Linked DNA regions of Lewinella sp. 4G2. The protein of the gene in region 1 interacts with the protein of each later gene in a pairwise test. Links are inferred from orthologs where the notes say so. Each region holds a gene or a part of one and is shown on either strand. Other genes may lie near its edges.

Evidence for each region. The genes of interacting proteins can lie anywhere in the genome.
Region 2: the proteins of ftsZ (region 1) and rlmN interact in binary tests that used the Escherichia coli proteins (3 or more experiments, as listed by UniProt). The link is inferred for Lewinella sp. 4G2 from one-to-one orthologs.

What each region holds. Positions count from the first base shown.
Region 1 is NZ_LVWJ02000014.1:2,840,277-2,844,737, reverse strand. Bases 683-3,502 are described here. They hold ftsZ (cell division protein FtsZ), read right to left. Parts: upstream 2,922-3,502; coding sequence 1,443-2,921; downstream 683-1,442. Other genes in these bases: ftsA (cell division protein FtsA), read right to left, coding at 3,137-3,502; A3850_RS11895 (gliding motility-associated C-terminal domain-containing protein), read right to left, coding at 683-1,098. Outside these bases: more of A3850_RS11895, read right to left, coding at 1-682; more of ftsA, read right to left, coding at 3,503-4,461. UniProt on the Escherichia coli protein: Essential cell division protein that forms a contractile ring structure (Z ring) at the future cell division site. The regulation of the ring assembly controls the timing and the location of cell division.
Region 2 is NZ_LVWJ02000014.1:573,592-577,202, forward strand. What follows is about bases 1-2,791. They hold rlmN (23S rRNA (adenine(2503)-C(2))-methyltransferase RlmN), read right to left. Parts: upstream 2,027-2,791; coding sequence 974-2,026; downstream 1-973. Other genes in these bases: A3850_RS03855 (hypothetical protein), read left to right, coding at 423-899; clpB (ATP-dependent chaperone ClpB), read right to left, coding at 2,433-2,791. Also shown: more of clpB, read right to left, coding at 2,792-3,611.

The sequences.
Region 1 (4,461 bases):
GCTACCCGGGCAACTCTCACAGGTGATCTCGATGGGGTATTTATTATCCCCCGCGCAAGTCCTTCCTGCAAGGATAGAAAGCTCATTCGCGTTACAGGCGTCCAACGCTTCCGGTGTGATGATGCGTAGCGGTGTAGTATTTACGGCGCCCGGTATCTCCTCTCCACAACCGTCGGTGGCCGTTACCATCAGTGAGGTTGCTCCCGCCGGTATGCCGCTTATTCTGGTAGAGTTAGAGGTAATTGTCTGCCCCGCCGCCTCCACGGTAAAGGTATAGGGCTGTACACCGGGTGGGTCCACAAATACCGTAGCGGTGCCCTCCTCGTAGTTGACGCAGTTCAATCCAACGCGGCTTTCCAGCGTAATGTCTTCAACTCTTTCGGCATTAGGGCAGGCGCCCCGAATTGAAACGGATGCCGAACAACCTACCTCCTCGTAGGGAAACCTTCCAGTGGCGCTTGTAAAGCTGCCCAGGGTACTCGTGAGGACGTAAGTGAACGGCCCTACCCCACCCTGAAAGGTCACGCGGATGCTATCCGCCTCTTGGTCAATGCCGATCCGGCTGACAGCCGTAGTTCTGCCGTCTAGAGTAAACCGGCGGGAGTTACCGCAATCGTCAATTACGGTACCATCGATGCGCGCATCGCCAATCTCACCAATTGTAAGTGACGCGGAAAGCATGGTATCAACTTCGTTAGCACCATCATTAGTGTAGGAAACGTTGTAGGGCGGCAAACCACCTTCGATCGATACGACCGCATCACAGCCCGAGAATTCCGTGGCTACCGAAAGCAACTCATTCGCACTGCCTACCACAACCGTAGCGGTCGCAGTCATGCTGGATACTCTATCAGTTACACTTAGCAGGTAGGTACACGGGGGAAGTGAAGTAAAGAAGGCCTCGTCCAAGGATTGAAAATCAGGTCCGCAATCACCCGTCAGATCGTACTGAAAGGAACCACTCCCACCGGTCACGGTGATGTCCACCCGGCCGTTGGCGCTACAAGTGGCATCCGTAACCTCCGTCGTAATGCTAAACCCCTGAGCCTGAAGGCCAATGGAGAAAAATACAGCCAACACACAGAAAACAAACCGCATACGATGATTTTAGCTGGCAGGAATCCGCCAGCGTGATTAGACTCGTTTGAAGTAGTTGACTATTTGGAAAGACAGCAGTGGTATAACGCGTGCAAAACTACGAAACGCGACCAGAAATTATGTAGGGCCACCGTATTCTGAAACTGGTGTCCGCGCGCCGGCCATAGAAAAAGCGAGCACCGGGATTGACCCCCCGATGCCCGCATCAAAGCTAAAAAGGTGTGAAAAAATCTTACAGAACTCTCGTATGATGATAAGTCTTGAACGATAGCCCGGCAACCAAATGGCGTACAAACACCTTGGTTCACGAACTACGTTTGCGGTAGGTTAATACCGGAGTGGCGTTAGTCCACGTTGTCCTGGAAGTACCGGTTGCCACCACGTAGCGGCATGGTTTCGTCTTCGCCAATGCTCCAGCGGCTCATTTCGGTGGCGTCAGAAACGGTCACGTCGTCCAACTGTACGTTACGGCGGAGGTAAGCAGGCTGCTTTTCCATTTCAACGACTACGTTGGGGTTGCTCAGCTTGGGTAGTTCCGTCCGGTTGCGGAGCGCAGCGCGGCGTTCCTCGTCGCGAGCTTCCATTTCCCGTCGTTGGGCTTCACGGCGCGCTTCTTCCTCGTCGCGCAGAAAGCTGCTGGTGAAGCTACGTTCTTCGTTACGGGAGCGGGGGCGCAGACGTGCCTTTGCTTCGTCCAGGTTCTCAAATTCGAAAGTAGTCGTCTTAGTATCACGGGTGTAGCCGACGGGGTCAGCTTCATTAGTGATGTCCTCTAACGTTACCCGAGTTTGTGCTGGCTCTTCGGTTGCAGCATCGTCCAGGTGCACCACTTTGCGCTCAGTTCCGCTGGCGGAGCTGAGGGTCTTGCGACCACCAAAACCGGTAGCAATTACGGTCACGCTCAAGCTATCACCGAGGCTTTCGTCGAAACAGTTACCCCAGATAAGGTCCGTTCCGTAGCCAGCTTCTTCCTGGACGAATTCAGTGATCTCAAAGATCTCATCCATCGTCACTTCCCGCTTACCGGAGGTAATGTTCAACAGGATGTGCTCAGCACCACGGATGTCGTTATCCTCGAGCAGTGGGCTGTGTAGGGCTTGGTCCACTGCTTGGCGGGCGCGGTCGTCGCCTTCCGCCATTGCAGTGCCCATGATGGCTACTCCACTGTCGCGCATTACCGTGTTGACGTCTTCGAAGTCAACGTTTACGTAACCGGGAACGGTGATGATCTCGGCGATACCTTTCGCGGCGGTCGTCAGGATGTTATCCGCCTTTGAGAAGGCATCCTTCAGACTCAGGTTGCCGTGGATTTGGCGTAGTTTGTCGTTGCTGACGACAATCAGCGTGTCGACGTTATCCTTCAATTCTTTCAGTCCTTCCATTCCGTTGGTCGCGCGGCGGCGGCCTTCAAAGGTGAAGGGGAGGGTTACGATACCCACCGTCAGGATGCCCATTTCACGGGCGGTCTTGGCGATGATGGGCGCCGCGCCGGTACCGGTACCACCACCCATTCCGGCGGTGACGAAGAGCATCCGGCAATTGTTATTCAGGTATTTCTTTACCTCTTCAATGCTCTCTTCGCAGGCGGCCTTGCCAACGTTGGGCTTGGAGCCGGCTCCGCGTCCTTCGGTCAGGTTTGGGCCGAGGTGCATGAGGGTGGGCACCGGGCTCTGTTCGAGGGCCTGGTGGTCGGTATTACAGATGGCGAAATCGACGCCAATGATACCTTGTTCGTACATGTGGTTCACGGCGTTAGAGCCACCGCCACCTACACCGATTACTTTGATGATGGGCGCTTCGCCCTGAGGGAAATCGATAGTCATAATTCAGGTTTTGTGCCCGCGGGCTCGGTCCTCACCGTTTTCACACCTTTTTTGAAACTGGCTAGAGAGTATTACTGCGGGCTTGGGTGAAATGGTCAATTCTCTCACCCAAATTTTTATATGGTATAAATTAAGTTGTTTTTGCGCTGCCGCGGGTGCAATGTCCGGTAGGTGAATACGTAGGAAACGTACAGCTGCCGGACATTAGCGGACGATTAAAGATCGGCGTCCGGCTCCGCTTCGAACCATTCCTTGGTCTTTTTGAACATATTGTTCAACCAGCCACTCTGTCCGGAATTGGTAGCAGCTTCGGCTTCGCGCTGGCGTTGGAGTTCCAACAATTTTGCCTGAGCTGCCTGGCGTTCCTTCATGTTGTTGTCCTCCTGGACACGGAGAGCAGCGGCTTCGGCAGCGGCTTTAGCGGCAGCCTCCTTTTCCTTGCGGCGGGATAGGACTGGTTCGATGCGGCCAGCATCAATATCGCTGAATCCCTGGAGTAAAAGACCGAGGCCGGTAGCGTAAACAGGGCTGGTCAGTTTTTCCTGGTATCCGTGCGTCAGGTGCTCTACGGGAGTGCCGAGGCGGGCGGACATTCCGGTTTGGATCTCAGTAAGCTTATCGAGGTCCTTAAGTAAGGATCCACCGCCCGTCAAAACGATGCCTCCGATCAAGTCGTGCTGATTGAACCCAGCCCGGCGGATCTCCCACTGTACGTGATCCAAAATCTCTTCTCCCCGCGCCATAATGATGCGGGATAAGTTTCTTTCGCTGATTTCTTTGGGATCACGACCACGCAATCCGGGAATTACGATGAGACGATTCTCCTGCACCTCGTTGGGGACGGCACGGCCGTAAACGATCTTCAGTTTTTCTGCCTGATCGTACATGACGGTGCAGCCCTGCTTGATGTCACTGGTAAAGACGTTGCCACCGAATGGAATGACCGCCGTGTGGCGAATGATACCATCCTTGTAAATGGTGATGTCGGTGGTGCCTCCGCCAATATCTACGAGGGCAACGCCCGCTTGCTTTTCGTCTTTGTACAGTACGGATGCGGCGCTGGCAATGGGTTCGAGGGTAACGCTCGCCATTTCAAGATCAGCGCGCTCCACGCAACGGTTGATGTTATTACTAGCCATTGTCTGGCCCGTAATGATGTGAAAGTTCGCTTCGAGGCGGCTACCGGACATACCGATCGGGTCCACGATGCCTTGCTCCATATCAACGGTGTATTCCTGCGGAATCACGTGAAGAATCTTATCACCGGGGGGCAATACCAACTTATGCATGTCGCTGATGAGCCGGTCAATGTCGCGCTGGCTGATCTCCTCCCGGGCGTTATCCCGCACGAGCATACCGCGGTGCTGCAAACTTTTGATGTGTTGGCCGGCAATACCGACGTGGACGACATCAAAGTCTACCCCACTTGACCGACGGGCTAAATCACACGCATCTTTGATTGCGGTAATCGTTTTTTCGATGTTGTTGACGACGCCGCGCATGACGCCTTCGGACTGTACTTTTCCCGTCCCCAGGATTT
Region 2 (3,611 bases), 2.3 Mb from region 1 along the record:
CAAGGTAGGTTTCGCAGGAGTTGGTGAGGTTGGGGAGGCCTGCGGCGCTTGCTTGCGTGGGATTTGTTCGCAGGAGAAGTAGAGTGTAAGAGAACCAGAGTCTCCTGCGGCGCTTCGGCACATCCCGTCCCGAAGGGCCGGCTTGGGTAGCGGTGGCACACCGTTAGGTGGCCCACTCTACTCTACCCTGCGGCGCTGTGTGACACCCCGTCCCGAAGGGCCGGCTTGCGTAGCGGTGGCACACCGTCAGGTGGCCCACTCTACTCTACCATGCGGCGCTGTCTGACACCCCGTCCCGAAGGGCCGGCCTGCGTAGCGGTGGCACACCGTAAGGTGGCCCACTCTACTTTACGTCTGGTGGCCCACTCTACTACCATTCCTTCCAAGCTGCGTACCTTTCCCATATCCAGCGCCTCCGCACTATGCCCCTTCGATTTACCTACCATTCCGAGCACCACGCCGACAAACAGGATCGGTGGATTCACTTCCTGCTCTTTGCGGGAGCCTTCCTGCTACTAATTGCTGGGCTGTATGAGTTGTTTCTGTTTATCACGGATTGGAACAGCGCGGAGGAGGAGCACTCTTATTACTACCTGATCTTCGCCGTTGGTTATCTGTTATTGGGCGGCCTACTTGCCTACGCCGGCATCCGCCACGTCAACGCCAACCACGATCCGGCGGACCGTTACGTGCGCGTCAGCGAAACTGAGCTGATTTGGAGTTTGACCCAGCACCCGGATGTCTTTAAAGTAGCCCTGGCCGATATCGCTTCCGTAGAACAACCCAACGTGCGCGATCTCGTCATCACGAAGAAGGATGGTGGGAAAGAGGTGCTGCCGATTTACCTGATCTCTAATGAGGAGAAGCAGCGGGAGTTGGTAAAGGTTTTAGTCGGGTAGTAGCGTAGTCGGGTAGTCGGGTAGTACTACCTGACTACGCTACTACCCGACTACCCGACTACCCGACTAACACCCTACTTATTCGCCAATTGGCCACAGGCCGCATCAATGTCCTTACCCCGGCTTCGGCGGACGGTGACCATGATGCCGCGGTCGCGGAGGTAGGTCGCGAAATCGTCAATGCGGTGCTCCGTGGATTTACGGAAGGGAGCGTTATCGATGGGGTTGTACTCGATGATGTTGACCATGCTCGGGACCTGCTTACAGATCTGGTAGAGCTTCTCGGCATCCTCGATGTTATCGTTGAAATCCTGGAAGGTGATGTACTCGAAACCAATCCGTTTCTTGGTTTTGGCGTAGAAGTACTTCAGGCTATCGACGAGTACCTCCAGGTTGTTGCTCTCATTGATGGGCATGATCTCGTTACGCTTCGCATCGTCCGCCGCGTGGAGGGAGATGGCGAGGTTGACTTTGGTATCCTCATCGGCTAATTTGACGATCATTTTTGCGATGCCCGCCGTCGAAACGGTGAGGCGGCGCGGGGCCATGTGAAGCCCGGTGTGGGAGGTGATGCGGTCGATGCTGCCCACCACTTCCTTGAAGGCCAGCAGTGGCTCGCCCATGCCCATGTAGACAATGTTCGTCAGAGGTTTGCCGTAGGTCTCCAAGCACTGCTCATTAACGAGGTAGACTTGGTCGTAGATTTCCGCAGCGGTGAGGTTACGGAGGCGTTTCATGCGGCCGGTAGCGCAGAAGGTGCACGTCAGGCTACACCCCACCTGACTGGAGACGCAGACGGTAAAGCGGTCGTCCGCCACTACGGGGATGAGGACGGACTCAATGAGGTGGCCATCGTGCAGGCGGAAGCGGCTCTTGATCGTCCCGTCCGAACTCCGCTGGACCATGTCTTCGGACATGACCGGGAAGGCGAATTCCGCCTTCAGCGTTTCCCGTAGTTCGAGGGAAAGGTTGGTCATTTCATCAAAATTACGGGCACCCTTTTTCCACAGCCATTCGTAGACCTGTTTGGCCCGGAATTTCTTTTCTCCGCGCAGGATCATGGCCGAGGTCAATTCCTCCAGGGAAAGGGACCGGATATCTTTGCGCTTGGTGGCGGTGGTTGGCATTTCGGTGAAATGGTTTTGGGAGGGCAAAGGTCGGGATTTTTTTGTTTGGGGTGGTTCCCGACCTCCCGGTCGGGATATTTTGGTTTAACGAAAACCCGGGGTCGTTCGGCTACGCCTCCTTGACCCTAGGCTAAGTTGCTTGTCCCTCCGGGACGATTTGTGGTGGGTTAAAATAACCGTGGCGGTTACGAAAACCCGGAGCGCGTCTTCGACGAACACCGGGCTACTAGGTGTACCCCTCCGGGGTAAAACGCTCCGGACCACCCCAAAGTAGAGTGGGCCACCTGACGGTGTGCCACCGCTACGTAGGCCGGCCCTTCGGGACGGGCTCTCAGTAAAAAAGCGGCGGCCCCATCAACCTGACAGGCACCGCCGCACTAATACACTCACTCAGTAATCTCGAGTCTTAAATAATTTCTACTACTTGTTCCTGCTCGCGCTCCTTGCGGAAGACGACCACGTCGTCGAAGACGTCGAGGACCATGCGGCTGCCGGGGAGGATGTCGCCAGCCAGCATCTGCTTCGAGAGTTGGCGGAGGACCCGCTTCTTGATGACGCGCTTCAGGGGGCGGGCACCAAACTCGGGGCTGTACCCTTCGGCGGCCAGCCAATCCATGGCTTCGTGGGACATGGAAATGTGGATATCCTGCTCCGCCAACTGCTCGCGCATCTGCTGGAGTTGTAGCTCCACAATCTCGCGGATGTTGCCCCGGGAAAGGGGACGGAACATGACCACGTCGTCGATCCGGTTGAGGAACTCGGGGCGAACGGTTTGCTTGAGGACGTTGAAGAGTTGCTCCTTCGTTTCCTCCACGATCTCCTCTTCGTTGTTACCGTTGATGTGGGAGAACTTCTCCCGAATTACTTCGGACCCAATGTTGGAGGTCATGATGATGATCGTGTTCTTGAAGTTAGCCGTCCGGCCCTTATTGTCCGTCAGGCGGCCATCGTCCAGGACCTGCAGGAGGGTGTTGAAGACGTCCGGGTGGGCCTTTTCAATCTCGTCCAGCAGGACGACGCTGTAGGGTTTGCGGCGGACGGCTTCCGTCAACTGGCCACCCTCGTCGTAGCCAACGTAGCCGGGGGGTGGCCCGACGAGGCGGCTGACAGCGTGGCGCTCCTGGTACTCACTCATATCGATGCGCGTCATCATGTTGGCATCGTTGAAGAGGTAATCGGCGAGGGCTTTAGCCAGTTCCGTCTTCCCTACCCCAGTCGTACCGAGGAAGAGGAAGGAACCAATGGGCCGGTCCTGGCTACTGAGGCCCGTCCGGTTGAGGCGGATGGCATCAGCTACCGCTTCGACGGCTTCTTCCTGGCCGACGACCCGCTTGTGGAGTTCGTCTTCCAGCTTAAGAAGCTTTTCGCGCTCGCTCTGGAGCATCCGCGTTACGGGGATGCCCGTCCAGCGGGCCACGATCTCGGCGATGTCTTCACTGTCCACTTCTTCCTTGACCAGCATTTTAGCGTTGGTCTGCATCTCACCGAGGCGGGTGTTGAAACTTTCGAGCTCCTGCTCCACTTCGGGGATTAGGCCGTAGCGGATCTCGGCCACGCGGCTGAAATCGCCGGAGCGCTCCGCCTG